2 linked regions of the Kineosporia sp. NBRC 101731 genome follow. The protein of the gene in region 1 interacts with the protein of each later gene in a pairwise test. Links are inferred from orthologs where the notes say so. Each region holds a gene or a part of one and is shown on either strand. Other genes may lie near its edges.

Region 1 (7,720 bases):
TTGAGCCTGAACGAGGTGTTCTCGATGCTCGCCCCGGCCCTGGAGCCGACGGAGAACGCGGGCACCAGCAAGAGCTCCGGCAAGTCTGAGGTGAAGGTCGTCGACTTCGAGGTCGGCGAGACCGTCACCGTGATGGAAGGGCCGTTCGAGACCCTGCCGGCCACCATCTCCGAGATCAACGCCGACGCCCAGAAGCTCAAGGTGCTGGTCTCGATCTTCGGTCGGGAGACTCCGGTCGAACTGTCGTTCGCCGACGTCTCCAAGATCTGATCGCACCTAAACACCCGGAAAAAAGGAACAGCGTCATGCCCCCCAAGAAGAAGGCCAAGGTCTCAGCTCTGATCAAGCTGCAGATCAATGCTGGCCAGGCCACTCCCGCCCCGCCGATCGGCCCTGCGCTCGGTCAGCACGGCGTGAACATCATGGAGTTCTGCAAGGCGTACAACGCCAAGACCGAAGGCCAGCGCGGCAGCGTGGTGCCGGTGGAGATCACGGTCTACGAAGACCGTTCCTTCACCTTCATCACCAAGACCCCGCCGGCCTCCGAGCTGATCAAGAAGGCTGCGGGCGTTCCCAAGGGCTCCGGCGAGCCCCACAAGACCAAGGTCGGCACGCTCACCGCCGCCCAGATCCGGGAGATCGCCCAGACCAAGCTCGAGGATCTGAACGCCGCCGATCTGGACAACGCGTCCCGGATCATCGCCGGCACCGCCCGCTCGATGGGCATCACGGTCCAGGGCTGAGTCCCTCCCCGTACTGAACTTTTTTCACAGCACCGCGTGGCAGGGCCCAGCGCGGCCCGTCGACCACAACCTCTCCAGGAGGAGAACCATGAAGCGCAGCAAGTCCTACCGCGCAGCGGCGGAGAAGATCGACAGCTCCGAGCTGTACTCCCCGCTTGACGCGGTCAAGCTGGCCAAGGAGACGTCGAACACCAAGTACGACGCCACCGTCGAGGTCGCATTCCGCCTGGGTGTCGACCCGCGTAAGGCCGACCAGATGGTCCGCGGCACCGTGAACCTGCCGAACGGCACCGGCAAGACCGTCCGGGTGCTGGTCTTCGCCACCGGTGACCGTGCCGCGCAGGCCGAGGCCGCGGGCGCCGACATCGTCGGCTCCGACGACCTGATCACGAAGATCCAGGGCGGCTTCCTCGACTTCGACGCCGTCGTCGCCACTCCCGACCTGATGGGCAAGGTCGGGCGTCTGGGTAAGGTGCTGGGCCCGCGTGGCCTGATGCCGAACCCGAAGACCGGCACGGTGACGATGGATGTCGCCAAGGCGGTCGAGGAGATCAAGGGCGGAAAGATCGAGTTCCGCACCGACAAGCACGCCAACCTGCACTTCATCATCGGGAAGACCTCGTTCACCGAGACCCAGCTGGTGCAGAACTACGCGGCCGCGATCGACGAGGTCATGCGCCTCAAGCCGTCCGCCGCGAAGGGTCGCTACTTGAAGAAGGCGACCATGACCACCACCATGGGCCCGGGCATCCCGGTCGACCCGACCCAGGTGCGTGTGCTGGTCGAAGACCAGGCCTGAGCCTGTTCCGCACCGGCACGAACCCGGGCGCCTGACGCCCGGGGCGACCACCTGATGAACGGCCCCGTTCGCACTGTGCGAGCGGGGCCGTTCTCATGATCACTAAAGCGCATCATCGCCGTCTGGCAGGGGCAATTTCTACTGATCCGCAAGGTAGGGTTAATGGGCGCGGCGCCAAACGGGGTACCCCGTATGTGGTGAGGGTCCAGCAGCCGGGCCCCAGCGCCGTTTGCTGTGCACAAAAAGTGTGGGGCGGAGGCCCGGTGTACGAAACTGAACGACTGGAAGAACCGGCGGCACGCTCGGAGAGCAGGCTGCTGCTCGTCGAGGACGACGACGGTGACGCGCTGATCGTCGAGGATCTCCTGGACCTTGCCGGCAGCGACTTCGAGATCGTTCGCGCCCGCAGTCTCAAGCAGGCCCGCGACCTCCTGCGTCGCAACCGCTTCGGCTGCGTCCTGCTCGACCTCGGCCTGCCCGACGGGCAGGGCCTCGACGTCGTGCACGCCTTGCTCGACGAGGCCTCCGACGTCGCGGTCATCTGTTTCACCGGCCTGGACGACGAGCGCTCGGGGGCCGCCGCGGTCGCCGCCGGCGCTCAGGACTACCTGGTCAAGGGCCAGGTCGACGGTGAGCTGCTGAGCCGGGCGATCCGTTATGCGATGGAGCGCCGCCGGGCCGAGGAGCAGTCCCGTCAGCTCTACGCCAGCGAGGTGCGGGCCGGGGAGTACGCCCGTCTGGAACGTGGCCTGCTGCCGCTCACCCAGACCCGCGACCCCGCCCTCGGCGTCACCGCCCGCTACCGCCCACAGGCCGGTGACCTGCTCGGAGCCGACTTCTACGACGTGGTCGAGGCTCCCGACGGCCGGGTCTTCGTGCTGATCGGCGGCGTCGCCGGGCACGGACCGGAAGAGGCCGCGCTCGGGGTCAGCCTGCGGGTCGCCTGGCGGGCCCTGGTGATGGCCGGGGTGGACCCGAACCGTCTGCTGCCGGTGCTGGAAGACGTGCTGATCCGTGAGCGGCGCTCGGACGAGATCTTCGTGCAGGCCACGCTCTGCGTGATCGACGCCGACCGGCTCACCGCGCACCTGTGGCTCGCCGCCCACCTGCCGCCGGTCCTGCTCGACCCGGTGCCCACGCCGCTGCCGGGTGACCCGGCCAGCCTGGCGCTCGGCCTGCTCCCGCCCGGTGCCTGGCGGGGCCGCAAGATCACCCTGCCCACCCGGTGGCGGCTGCTCTTCTACACCGACGGTCTGGTCGAGGGCTCTCGCGGCCACGGTATGCCGCACGAACTGGGTGTGCCCGGTCTGCTCGACCTGGCCCGGTCCAGCCGCGTGATCAGTGACGACGGTGCCGACGTGGTGGACGACCTGCTCGATCGGGTGCAGGGTGCGCACGGGGGAGAGCTACCCGACGATGTCGCGGTGATCGCCGTGCAGTGGCCCCGAGAATTCCAGTGACGAGAGACTTTCAGTGACACAGACGCAGTCCGTGGCCGGCGACACCCTGTGGGAGCGGATCCGGCAGCCCCGGGTCTGGGGTGTCCACGGCCGCATCGCCGCCGCCCTGGTCGTGGTGGTGGCGCTACTCACCGGGGTGGTCACCGCGGCTGTGGTGACCCTGCTGGAGACCCGGCAGGTGCAGCGTGAGGTGGTCCGGGACTATTACGACGGGCTGCGTTCGTCGCAGAACTACTTCATCGCGATGCTCGACTCGGAGACCGCGATCCGCGGTTACGCGCTGACCCACGACAAGTCCGCGCTGGACCCGCTGAACGACTCGGGCCAGCCCTGGGACCATCCGGTCTCCGGCAACCTGGACACGGTGCTGCCCGACACCAGCGTGGTGCCGAAGATGCAGGAGGCCGAGAAGGCCGCCCAGGTCTGGTACTACGAGTGGGCCGCCCCGACGATCCAGTCGCTCGAGGACGGCGCGGACCTCACCGAGGCCGACTTCACCGAAGGGCGTCAGCTCTTCGACGTCTTCCGGGCCCGCTACACCGAGGCCATCAATATCCTGCGCCCGGAGCGGGAGAAGGCCGCCGACCATCTGGGCGAGGTGACCAACCTGGGCTTCGCCATCGGCGTGCTCAGCGCGATCATCTGCCTGGTCGCCGGCGTGGTGCTGTGGATCCTGATGCGGCGCTGGGTGAGCCGGCCGGTGGCGTTCCTGGCCGGTGAGGCCCGGATCGTGGCCAACGGTGAGCTGAGCCATCAGGTCATCGGCATCGGCCCTCCGGAGTTCGTGCAGCTGGGTGCCGATGTCGAGATGATGCGCCACCGGCTGATCAGCGAGGTCGAGAAGGCCGAACAGGCCCGGCGCGAGACGCTGCAGGCCCGGACGATCCTCGAGGAGCAGACGCAGGAGCTGCAGCGGTCGAACCGGGAGCTCGAGCAGTTCGCCTACGTCGCCTCGCACGACCTGCAGGAGCCGCTGCGCAAGGTGGCGAGCTTCTGCCAGATGCTGCAGCGGCGGTATGGCGGGCAGCTCGACGACCGGGCCGACCAGTACATCCACTTCGCGGTGGACGGGGCCAAGCGCATGCAGCAGCTGATCAACGACCTGCTGGAGTTCTCCCGGGTGGGCCGGCTCAGCACGCCCTCCGCAGACGTGGACCTGTCCGAGTGCCTGGCGAACGCACTGCTGAACCTGGAGACGGCCAAGGAGGAGTCGGCGGCCGAGGTCACCGCCGACGATCTGCCGGTGGTGCACGGTGAGGCGCCGCTCCTGACCCAGGTGCTGCAGAACCTGATCGGCAACGCGATCAAGTTCCGGGCCGGCGCGGCTCCCCGGATCCGGATCACCACCCGCCGGGACGGCGATTTCTGGGAGTTCACCTGCACCGACAACGGCATCGGCATCGAGCAGGAGTACGCCGACCGGGTCTTCCTGATCTTCCAGCGCCTGCACGCCAAGGAGGCCTACGGGGGCACCGGCATCGGGCTGGCCATGTGCAAGAAGATCATCGAGTACCACGGCGGGAAGATCTGGGTCGAGCCCCCGGCCGCCGACGCGGTACCGGAGCCCCGGGACGGTGTCTGGGAGCCCGGCCAGGACGGTCCGGGTACCACCATCCGCTGGACCCTGCCGGTCAACTCCGACCTGAAGGTGCTGGAGTCCGAGCCCACGGTGAAGGTGATGCGGTGATAGCGATCCTGCTGGTCGAGGACGACCCGGGCGATGTCCTGATGACGCGGGAGGCCCTGGAGGGCACCGGTCTCGCCAGCCGGCTGAACGTGGTGGGGGACGGGGCGCAGGCCCTGGACTTCCTCTACAAGCGCGGCGAGTACACCGACGCGCCGACACCCGACCTGATCCTGCTCGACCTGAATCTGCCCAAGGTGCACGGCCGCGAGGTGCTGGCCCAGGTCAAGGACGACCCGCAGCTGCGGCAGATCCCGGTGGTGGTGCTGACCACCTCGGAGGCTGAGGAAGACGTGCTGCACAGCTACGACCTGCACGCCAACGCCTACGTGACCAAGCCGGTGGACTTCGAGCAGTTCGTGAAGGTGGTGCGTCACATCGACGACTTCTTCGTGAGCATCGTCCGGCTGCCCCGGCGCTGAATTTTGTTCTGGGCGCTCTTCACCCGTACTCTTGACGTAGCCAAAGATCGCCGGTCGCCGTCCTCTACCGAGTTCGGCCTAAGGTCCCGCCATTGCGTGGGCGACCTGCGTAGGTGTCCGGATTGGCTTTGATTGCTCCGCCCCTGATGGGTGGAAGACTTCCAACGCCCCGTGCATCTGCGCGGGGCGTTTCGCACGTCTGGGGCCGTGACCGCACCGGCAACAGAAGTGAAGGAGTCCCATGGCACGGGCAGACAAGGCTGCGACGATCGCAGAACTCACCGAGAAGTTCCGCGGTTCCAACGCCGCGGTCCTGACCGAGTACCGAGGACTGACCGTCTCCCAGCTCACGCAGCTGCGTAAGAGCATCGCGGAGCACGCGACCTACACGGTCACCAAGAACACGCTGACGAAGCTGGCTGCGCAGAACGCCGGCGTCACGGCGTTCGACGGCGAGCTGGCCGGTCCGAGCGCGGTTGCGTTCGTCACCGGTGACGCGGTCGAGGTGGCCAAGAGCCTGCGTGACTTCTCGAAGGCGAACCCGGCGCTGGTCGTCAAGGGCGGTTTCCTTGACGGCAACCCGCTGACCGCCGACGAGGTGCGCAAGCTCGCCGACCTGGAGTCCCGCGAGGTGCTGCTGGCCAAGATGGCCGGCGCGATGAAGGCGTCCCTCACCAAGGCCGCCGTCCTCTTCAACGCCCCGCTCTCCAAGACGGTCCGGACTGTCGACGCCCTCCGGGCGAAGCAGGCCGAAGGCGCTCCCGCAGCTGCCGAGAGCGAGACCGCGGCCGAGACCGTGGAGGCCTGACCTCAGGTCAGTCCCGCACCACCTGATTCATCTGGATCCTGCGCAGCAGATCCACTTCTCCAGACCTCGTTGCGGAGCATGTCTCGCAACGCAGTACCGAAAGGGATAGCCACCATGGCGAAGCTCAGCACCGACGAACTGCTCGACGCCTTCAAGGAACTGACCCTGATCGAGCTCTCCGAGTTCGTGAAGGCGTTCGAGGAGACCTTCGACGTCACCGCCGCCGCCCCGGTTGCCGTGGCCGCCGCCGGTGGCGCCGCTCCGGCCGAGGCCGCTGTGGAGCAGGACGAGTTCGACGTCATCCTCGAGGCCGCCGGTGACAAGAAGATCCAGGTCATCAAGGAGGTCCGTGGCCTCACGAGCCTGGGTCTGAAGGAAGCCAAGGACCTGGTCGACGGCGCCCCGAAGGCCGTCCTCGAGAAGGTCGCCAAGGACGCTGCGGAGAAGGCCAAGGCTGCCCTCGAGGGCGCCGGCGCCACCGTCACCCTGAAGTGATCTCCGCCCGGCGCACCGCCGGGCATGCTCCACGGTTCCCCGTACCGCCCGGCGGTGCGGGGAACCGCTGCTTTGGGATGATTCACATTGCACCGGTCGTCGCGCACCGGTCGTCGTCCCGTACTCCTCGAAGCTCTGGGTCCGCCCTGTCACCCGATCGGCCGAACGGCCAGGTAGCAGGCTCGTTCCTCCGGATGATGTGGCTCTGCACCGTTCGTGGTCCGCGAGTGTGACCGGAAGTCGACGCAAAGTCGGCACACCGGTCACCGGAATGTCGCGGCGCGTGGGGTTGACGCTGGTCTGAGCGCTTGTCATGCTCTTTCTGCAAGCACCGCCGTAGAGCGTGAAGATGCAGGTGAGCCGGGCTACGCCCATCGTCTGCGCCAGGCTCTGAACGGCGACGTGCTGAGTTGCCAGCACCGGCTGAAATGCCGGTTAGACAGTCCTGGCCATTTTCCGGTAGGGTGAGCCTTTGCGCTGACCTCTGCCCTCCAAGCGTCGATTCGCGGGAGAATCCAGAGCGCGCGCACGTTACGCCCGCAGGCCCGTGGAAGGACCCCTCTTGGCTGCCTCGCGCACCGCGTTCAATGGCTCGACTAGCCCGTCCGGCCGTATCTCTTTCGCCAAGATCCATGAACCGCTTGAGGTTCCCAACCTCCTGGCATTGCAGACCGACGCATTCGACTGGCTGCTCGGCAACAACAAGTGGCAGGCACGGGTGCAGGCCGCCGTCGACGGTGGCCGCCAGGATGTGCCCATCACCTCTGGTCTTGAGGAGATCTTCGAAGAGATCTCCCCGATCGAGGACTTCTCCGGATCGATGAGTCTGTCGTTCCGTGACCACCGCTTCGAACCGCCCAAGTACTCGATCGACGAGTGCAAGGAGCGGGACATGACGTACTCGGCCCCGTTGTTCGTGACGGCCGAGTTCATGAACACCACCACCGGCGAGATCAAGAGCCAGACCGTGTTCATGGGCGATTTCCCGCTCATGACCGAGCGCGGCACGTTCGTGATCAACGGCACCGAGCGAGTCGTCGTCTCGCAGCTCGTGCGTTCGCCCGGTGTCTACTTCGAGCGCTCGATCGACAAGGCCTCGGACAAGGACATCTACACCGTCAAGGTGATCCCGTCGCGCGGTGCGTGGCTGGAGTTCGAGATCGACAAGCGCGACATGATCGGTGTCCGCATCGACCGTAAGCGCAAGCAGTCGGTCACGGTGCTGCTGAAGGCGCTGGGCTGGTCCGAGGCGCAGATCCTCGAGGAGTTCGGCGAGGTCGACTCGATCCGCCAGACGCTGGAGAAGGAC
Region 2 (8,394 bases), on another replicon or contig:
GTTCGGGACGGCCGTCACGCACCAGGCTCACGCCGACATTCCAGTCGATCATGCCGTGCACCGTGTTGACGTTGCCGCCGACCGGGTCGACCACCCACCAGTCACCGGCGGACATCGGGCCGGTGCCGTGCTCGTCCTGGTCCCACTGCGAGCCGGGCAGTGCCGCCAGCAGGGCGGGGCGCAACTGATCGGTCACGAGATCTTCGTTGCGGCGGATCGCGGCCATCAGCTCCTCGCCGGTCGAGGGCCGCGACTGCGGCGAATACTGCTCCAGCAGGCGGATTCCGGCGGCCCGAACGGCTTCGCTGACGGTGGTGAGAAGTTCTGCAGACATTTTATTAACTCCGTTTGAACGACTGAAGGTGCCTTCAGCCTCTACGGAACCTGGGATTAAGTCCAGTGCACTCTTGACAACCGATAGTTTACTTTCATGCAACTGGATCTGAACCTGCTCACGGCGCTGGACGCCCTGCTGGAAGAGGGCAGCGTGACCGGCGCCGCGGATCGGCTGCGCCTGTCCACGCCGGCTGTCAGCCGCACGCTGGGGCGCATCCGGCGGCTCACGGGCGACGACATCCTGGTGCGGACGGGGCGGACCATGACCCCCACGCCGTACGCCCTGGCCATCCGCGAGCCGGTGAGTGATCTGGTGCGGCAGGCCCAAGCCCTGCTGACACCCCTGCGCGAGCTCGACCTGGCCACCCTGGAGCGGACTTTCACCCTGCGCTGCCACGATGCGCTCGTCACCTCGCTGGCGCCGGAGCTGCTGCGGCAGGTCGGCGATCAGGCTCCGGGCGTACAGCTGCGCTTCCTGGCCGAAACCGCCACGGACACGGACGATCTACGGCACGGCAAGGTCGATCTGGAGCTCGGCGGGAGTGCACCGCAGCTGCCGGAGTTCCGGTCCGAGACGATCCGGCACGACCCGCTCGTGGCCGTGATGCGGCCAGGGCATCCCCACGCCGAGAGCCTGGATCTGGACAGCTACGCCGAGCAGACCCACGTGCTGGTCTCCCGCCGCGGCCGCCTCAGCGATCCGATCGACGAGCTCCTGGCCGCTCACGGTCTGCGCCGACGGGTGCTCGCCGCCGTGGCCACCACCGCGGCCGCCGCCCTGGTGGTCAGCCGCAGCGACAGCCTGATGACCGCCCCGTCCCTCACCTGCCGGCCCCTGATCGAGGCGTTCGGGCTGGTCACCGCCCCTCTCCCCCTCGCCGTGCCCGACGCGTCCATCATTGCTGTCTGGCATCAGCGCTACGAGACGGATGCCGCCCATGCGTGGCTGAGGGGGAAAGTGCGGGAAGCCCTCAGCGCCTGAGAACGCTCAGGCCTCTCCCCGCCACCGGCATCAGCGGCCGGGCGTGGACCTCAACCCGGGTGCTGCCGTCGTGCCTCCTCGGACGGTGCGACGTCAGCACCCGTCCCCACGGTGGGACCCGCCCGGTGACGACCGTTTGGCCTGCGCCGTGACCAGCCATCTGGCGATGAGGGCCGATCCCTGGTCGACGTTCTCCAGGTTGATCTGGCCGTGCACCGCGAAATAGGTGATGAGCGGACCGGCGTCGGGATGGTCGATGTCGCAGGTCTCGCAGAGCACCGCGACCCCCGACCCGGTGATCGTGTCCGGTACGACGGCGGACATGATCCCGGGCCGGGAACAGTCGGGGCAGTCGACGGTTTCGGCCGTCGTCTCGACCGTGACGGGGACCCCGCCGGGACCCGGGCCCGGTCGGGTCACAGGGTGACCGCGGTGGAACCCAGGAGTGCCTTCAGCTCCCCCATCAGGGCCCCGCTAATAGCCACCGAGTAGTTGGGTAGTTCCATCACGGTCTCGCGCCGGTTGTGCGAACGCAGACACAGGTGGACGGGGGTGTCACCGGGGTGGTTGGTGAGGATCTGGCGCATCTTCTCGGTCAGGTCGGGGACGACCCGGTGGGTCGGGATCGAGAGGATGATCGGCGCGGTTCCCCCCGAGACGGTGGAGACGTCGAGGATCTTCATCTCCCTCCCCATCATGGAGAAGGCACCTTCCCGGTCCTGGATGATGCCGGTGACCGACACCACCAGGTCTTCGGTGACCTCGGGGGCGATGGCCATCCAGGACTGACCGAAGAACGACACCTCGATGGCGGCGTCCTTGTCTTCGACCATCAGCTTGGCCCAGGGGTTTCCGCTCTTGGCCGAGACCCGGCGCTCGACCATGGTGACGAGACCGGAGAGCGTGACGTTGCCCTGCGGCGGGCCGTCCAGGTTGAGCAGCTCGGCAATCGACAGATCGCGCTCACGGGCCAGGATGCGCTCGGTGCCGTCGAGCGGGTGGCTGGAGACGTACAGGCCCAGCATGTCGCGCTCGATGGCGAGCAGTTCCTTGCGGCCCCACTCGCTCTCGTCGATGTCGAGCTGCAGGCCGAAGGTCTCGTCGGGGCCGGTGTCGAGCGTGCCGAACAGGTCGTCCTGACCGATGCCGGCGGCCCGCTTGACCCCCATGACCGCGTCCACCGCTGCTTCCGCGACCTTGACCAGACCCTTGCGGGTGTGGCCGAGAGAGTCGAAAGCGCCTCCCCGGATGAGGGAGTCGATCGCGCGCTTGTTACAGGCGGGCAGGTCGATCTTGTCGAGGAAGTCGGAGAACGAGGTGAAGGCGCCCTTCTCCGTACGGGCCGCGACGATGGCCTCGATGACGTTGTCGCCGACGTTGCGGATGGCCCGCAGGCCGAAGCGCACGTTCTCGCCGACGGCGGTGAAGTCGGAGACCGATTCGTTGATGTCGGGCTGCAGGACCTTGATGCCGATCGACCGGGCGTCGGCCAGGTAGATGGCGGCCTTGTCCTTGCTGTCGTCGACCGAGGTCAGCAGGGCCGCGGCGTATTCAGCCGGGTAGTTGGCCTTGAGGTAGGCGGTCCAGTAGGCGACGAGCCCGTAGCCGGCGGTGTGCGACTTGTTGAAGGCGTAACCGGCGAACGGGAGCATGACGTCCCACAGCGCCTTGATCGCCTCGTCGCGGTAACCGTTGGCCTTCATCCCGGTCTCGAAGGTGACGAACTCCTTCTCCAGGATCTCCTTCTTCTTCTTACCCATGGCCCGGCGCAGCAGGTCGGCCTGGCCCAGGGTGTAACCGGCCACGGCCCGGGCGGTCGCCATGATCTGCTCTTGGTAGACCAGCAGGTGGAACGTGTTACCCAGGATCGGTTCCAGGACCTCTTCGAGGTCGGGGTGGATCGGGACGACCTCCTGCTTACCGGTTTTCCGCAGCGCGTAGTTGGTGTGCGCGTTGGCGGCCATCGGGCCGGGCCGGTACAGGGCGAGCACGGCCGCGATGTCTTCGAACCGGGTCGGCTCCATCAGTTTCAGCAGCGAGCGCATCGGCCCACCGTCGAGCTGGAACACGCCGAGGGTCTCGCCCCGGGCCAGGAGCTTGTACGTCTTCTCGTCGTCGAGGGGCATCGTCAGGGTGTCGAGCTTCACCCCGGTGTTGGTCTCGATGATCTTGATGGCGTGGTCGATGATGCCGAGGTTGCGCAGACCGAGGAAGTCCATCTTCATCAGGCCCATTTCCTCGCACTGAGGATAGGAGAAGCCTGTGAGCAGGGTTCCGTCAGAGGTGCGCTTGTGCATCGGCACCAGGTCGAGCAGCGGTGCCGAGGAAAGGATGACGGCCGCGGCGTGGACGCCGGTGCCGCGGATCAGGCCCTCGATGCCCAGGCCGGTGTTGTAGATCCGCTTGACCTCGGGGTCGGTCTCGATCAGCGTCCGGATCTCGCCGCCCTCGGCGTACCGGGGGTGGTTCTTGTCGAACAGGTCGGCGAGCGGGACGCCCTTGCCCATCACGTCCGGCGGCATGGCCTTGGTGATGCGGTCACCCATGGAGAACGGGTAACCGAGGATGCGGTTCGCGTCCTTGACCGCGGCCTTGGCCTTGATGGTGCCGAAAGTGTTGACCTGGGAGGTGTAGTCGGCACCGTACTTCTCGGTGACGTACTTGACCATCTTGTCGCGCTGACGGTCGTCGAAGTCGAGGTCGACATCGGGAGGGCTGATGCGGTCGGGGTTGAGGAACCGCTCGAACAGCAGGTCGTGCTCCAGCGGGTCCAGCTCGGTGATGCGCGTGGCGTAGGCCACGATCGAGCCGGTGGCCGAACCACGGCCCGGCCCGACGGGGACCCCGGTGTCGCGGGCCTGCCGGCAGATGTCGGACACGATGAGGAAGTAGCTGGAGAACCCCATCGGACCGATGACCTTCATCTCGGTCTCGTACCGCTCGATGACGTTCTGCGGGATCGGGTCGCCGTAGCGCTTCTTGAGCCCGATCTCGACCTGCTGGCGCAGGTACGACTCCTGGGTCTCACCCGCCGGCACGTCGAACTGCGGCATCCGGTCGACGTAGGTGAAGACCTCTTCGTACGACTCGACCATCTCGGCCACGAGCAGCGTGTTGTCGCAGGCCTGCGGCAGCTCCCGGAAGAGCGAGCGCATCTCGTCGGAGGTCTTCAGGTAGTAGCCGGCGCCGTTGAACTTGAACCGGTTGGGGTCGTCCTTGTTCTTACCCACACCGATACACAGCAGGCTGTCGTGCGCGTCCGCCTCGGACTCCAGCACGTAGTGCGAGTCGTTGGTGGCCAGCAGCGGGATGTCCAGGTGCTTGGCCAGCTTGAGCAGGTCGGCGCGGACCTCGTGCTCGATGTCGATGCCGTGGTCCATCAGCTCGAGGAAGTAGTTCTCCTTGCCGAGCATGTCCTGGTAGGCCGCGGCGACCTTGACCGCCTCGTCCCACTGCCCCAGCCGCAGGCGGGTCTGCACGGCCCCGGACGGGCAGCCGGTGGTGCCGATGATGCCCTCGGCGTGCTGGGCGATCAGCTCCATGTCCATGCGGGGCTTACCGAAGAAGCCCTCGTAGCTGGCGATCGACGACAGCCGGAACAGGTTGCGCAGGCCCTGGGGGTTCTTCGCCCACATCGTCATGTGGGTGTACTGACCGCCACCCGAGACGTCTTTGCCGCCCTCGCCGCCGTCTGCGGTCGCTCCGCGCTGGCCGCCCTTGCCCCAGAAGACCTTGCGCTTGTGGTGACGCGACTCCGGGGCGACGTAGGCCTCGATGCCGATGATCGGCTTGACCGGGCCCTTCTTCGCCGTCTGGAAGAACTCGTAGGCGCCGAACATGTTGCCGTGGTCACTCATAGCGATCGCGGGCGCACCCTGCCGCTCGGCCTCGGCGAACAATTTCTTGTTCTTGGCCGCCCCGTCCAGCATGGAGTACTCGGTGTGCACATGCAGATGGACGAAGTCGCTCACGGTGAGTAAGGCTCCTGCGCTCGATCGGGGGTTCAACGGGGGCAAGTTTAGGCGCTCCGTACCGGCCCTCGAAGCAGATCCCCGGCAAGTCGCCCCGATCCGGTGACTCATCCCGATTTGCCCGGGCCACCCGCCTGCGGACGATTCATCAAACGAGGGTCCACGACCTTCACCGGCTCGTCGATCCACATCAGTTCGTCATCGGGGGTATACCCCTACGCGAGCGCCTCCGCGGTCGATCGCCATGCCTGCAGGGTGAGCAGCAACCGGTCGAACCGTGACACCGCGGCGCAAGCGCGAGCCGGACGGGCTGGCACCCTGCCGATCCCGTTCCGGTCACCAGGTCCTGCCTCGGCGACCGGGACGGTGTCAGTGGCATTCGTCGAAGGTCAGGGCGAAGGACGAGCGGGACGGTCCGGTACAGACCTGCGTCTCGACCTCTCCTGAACCGAAACGGTCTTTCGTGCTGTCGGTCTCCACCTGGATCTCGCCGGACCCGAGGTTCCGGAACACCTGCGTGATCGGGTCGCCCTCGACGGTGGGATAGGTGACCTCCAGGGTGGCCGGATCGCCCGCGGTCACGGCGCCGAGGAAGCAGTCGGCGCCCTGGTCGCTGATCCGCGCGCTCTGATCCAGCACCTCCGTGCCGCAGTCGGTCATCGCGGAGGTCTCGGCCGCGGCCGTCACGACCTCGACCGTCTCCGGCTCACCGCATCCGCCGAGGGCGACGAGCAGCCCGATCCCCACAACCGTCCAGCGCCACATGCGTCCTCCATCGGTGAGCCCCGGACTTCTTCTACACCCTTTGGACGCAGGCCGGGGCATCTGGTTCCGGGCGATTTCCGGGCGATTTCCGGGCGATCAGGTCCGGCCGCACAGGGCATGGGCGATGAGGGTGTCTGCGGCCCGCTGCTGCCGGACCGGATCCGTGGGCGTACCGCCCAGAGCGGTGTTCATACTGACCACGGCGCTGCGCCGGCCGTCGGGGGTCACCCCGGTCACCGTGATGAAACCGGCGTCGCCCCCGTCGTGGCCCCAGTACACACCTCCGCAGGCCAGGGGGCGGCTGATCAGGCCCAGCCCGTAACGGGCACCGGGCATGAAGGCGTCGATCTCGGGCGTGACCGGAACCGTCCGCTGCATGGCCTCGTGTTGAGGACGAGGCAGGAGACGGCCGTCGAGTACGGCCTGGAAGAAGATGGTCAGGTCGCGTGTGGAGCCGACCACCGCGTCCGGATCGCTCGGTACCTGCTCGGTCACGTCCACCACGGCGCCGTTCCCGAAGACCTGGTGGGCACGAGCGTGCGGGGCGGGTAGCAACGGCGAGATCCCCGGCCAGCTGAGGGTCTTCAGGCCCAGCGGTTGGGCGATGCGCTCGCGGGTCAGTCGTTCCAGCGGACGCTTCCCGGCCTTCTCCACGACGGCTCCCAGCACCAGGAATCCGGTGTTGGAGTAGGCCCATCCGGTACCGGGGGCGAAGTCCGGCCGGTGCCGCAGCGCCCGGGCGATCAGTTCGTCGCGGGTGTGCACGTCGTAGCGCTGTTCGAGGTACCCCTGGGGAGTCTCGTAACCGGGCTGGTCGTCGTGCAGACCGCTGGTGTTCTGCAGCAGGTGCCGAACCGTGATCCTCCGGCCCTCCTCACCCGGGACGGTGTCCGGAAGCCATGTCCCCACCGGATCGTCCAGACCGAGCCGCCCCTCGCCGACCAGTTGCAGAGCCACCACCGCCACCATGGCCTTACGGACGCTGGCGATCCGGAACCGGCCCTGCACCGGCACGGGTGCGCCGGTGAGCCGATCGGCCCGGCCGCTGGTCACGATCCGGGAACCGGCACGGTCCCGGACCTCGGCCTGCACGCCGATCACGCCCAGGGCCCGGATGCCATCGGCATCCCTCTGCAACTGAGTCTGCGGCTGAGTCTGCTGCGGAGAAGGGCCGGCCGCGGCCAGTCTGCTCGCAAGTGCGGTGAACGCCAGTGCCACGACCAGCGCAACCAGACCTCGACGTCCTCTGTTCTGCAGTGATTTCATGTTCTGCACCGTAGTTTTCCGGATCCGGCCCGAGCAGTACCCCGGCCTGTAGGGGGCGGGCTACAGCTGGCTGTAGTGCTGCGACCGGGATCGTGGGCCCACACTGGGCAGGTGCTGGGGGACGACATACGGCGCGGGTGCGTCGAGACCGTACGGGGCTGGGTGTACCTGCAGACGAAGCTGGTGGAGGGCCCGGCCGGTGCTCTCACGCTCCCCCTGCTCCGGCATCACGGTTTCTCCCGGAAACTGGCGGCCCGGCAGCAGACCAGGGCACGTCGGTTACTGCGATCCCCGGACGGGCCGATGACGCTCCCGCGCCGGTCGCGGGTCCTGGCCTGGGTCCTGGTCCAGGCCACCGCGGGCACCGCGACCGGGCTGGCGGCCCTGCTCGTGGTCGGTAATGCGCTGGTGGCGGTGGTGGCCACCGGATTCTGGTGGGCTCTCCCGGCCTCGGACCCACCGCGCTTGTTCGTCGAGACTCCGGTGCGGAGCTGGTCGGTCGCCCTGGTGCTGGGCCCGCTCCAGTTCGTGCTGCTCGCCGCCGTTGCGACAGCTGCGTTCGGGCCGGTGGGACGGATCTACGCCCGCTGCTGCCTGAAGATCCTGACGCCCTCGGCCACCGAGCAACTGACCCGGCGGGTGGCGGTACTGACCGAGACCCGGGCCGACGTGCTCGACGCGCACGTGAGTGAGTTGCGCCGGATCGAGCGGGATCTGCACGATGGCGCCCAGGCTCACCTGGTGGCTGTGGCCGTTCGTCTGGGTGTGGCGGAGAAGGCCCACGCACGGGACGATCACGAACGGCTGGGTGCGCTCGTGCGGGAGGCGCACGACGAGATCAGGATCGCCATGGAGTCGTTGCGCACGGTTCTGCGGAGCGTCTATCCGCCGATTCTGTCCGACCGCGGCCTGCACGGCGCCCTGGTGGCACTCACCGCCGGATGCTCGGTGCCCACCCGGCTCACTCTCGACGATCTGGGACGCCTTCCCGCCGCGGTGGAGTCGGTCGTCTATTTCGTGGTGGCCGAGTCCCTGACCAATATCGTCCGGCACAGCGGCGCCGCCTCGGCCGAG

Evidence for each region. The genes of interacting proteins can lie anywhere in the genome.
Region 2: the proteins of rplL (region 1) and dnaE interact in binary tests that used the Escherichia coli proteins (3 or more experiments, as listed by UniProt). The link is inferred for Kineosporia sp. NBRC 101731 from one-to-one orthologs.

Annotation. Positions count from the first base shown.
Region 1 is NZ_BSTC01000001.1:1,161,532-1,169,251, forward strand. Bases 5,002-7,720 are described here. They hold rplL (50S ribosomal protein L7/L12), read left to right. Parts: upstream 5,002-6,030; coding sequence 6,031-6,411; downstream 6,412-7,720. Other genes in these bases: QSK05_RS05125 (response regulator), read left to right, coding at 5,002-5,108; rplJ (50S ribosomal protein L10), read left to right, coding at 5,350-5,916; rpoB (DNA-directed RNA polymerase subunit beta), read left to right, coding at 6,974-7,720. In the rest of the region: transcription termination/antitermination protein NusG, read left to right, coding at 1-270; rplK (50S ribosomal protein L11), read left to right, coding at 306-743; rplA (50S ribosomal protein L1), read left to right, coding at 832-1,542; QSK05_RS05115 (PP2C family protein-serine/threonine phosphatase), read left to right, coding at 1,806-3,002; QSK05_RS05120 (ATP-binding protein), read left to right, coding at 3,016-4,689; more of QSK05_RS05125, read left to right, coding at 4,686-5,001. UniProt on the Escherichia coli protein: The binding site for several of the GTPase factors involved in protein synthesis (IF-2, EF-Tu, EF-G and RF3). Is thus essential for accurate translation.
Region 2 is NZ_BSTC01000013.1:60,152-68,545, reverse strand. What follows is about bases 1,535-5,672. They hold dnaE (DNA polymerase III subunit alpha), read right to left. Parts: upstream 5,290-5,672; coding sequence 1,735-5,289; downstream 1,535-1,734. Other genes in these bases: QSK05_RS28420 (hypothetical protein), read right to left, coding at 5,659-5,672; QSK05_RS28430 (DUF6300 family protein), read right to left, coding at 1,535-1,738. Also shown: QSK05_RS28440 (inositol monophosphatase family protein), read right to left, coding at 1-334; QSK05_RS28435 (LysR family transcriptional regulator), read left to right, coding at 431-1,318; more of QSK05_RS28430, read right to left, coding at 1,412-1,534; more of QSK05_RS28420, read right to left, coding at 5,673-6,054; QSK05_RS28415 (serine hydrolase domain-containing protein), read right to left, coding at 6,151-7,320; QSK05_RS28410 (sensor histidine kinase), read left to right, coding at 7,432-8,394. UniProt on the Escherichia coli protein: DNA polymerase III is a complex, multichain enzyme responsible for most of the replicative synthesis in bacteria. This DNA polymerase also exhibits 3' to 5' exonuclease activity. The alpha chain is the DNA polymerase catalytic subunit.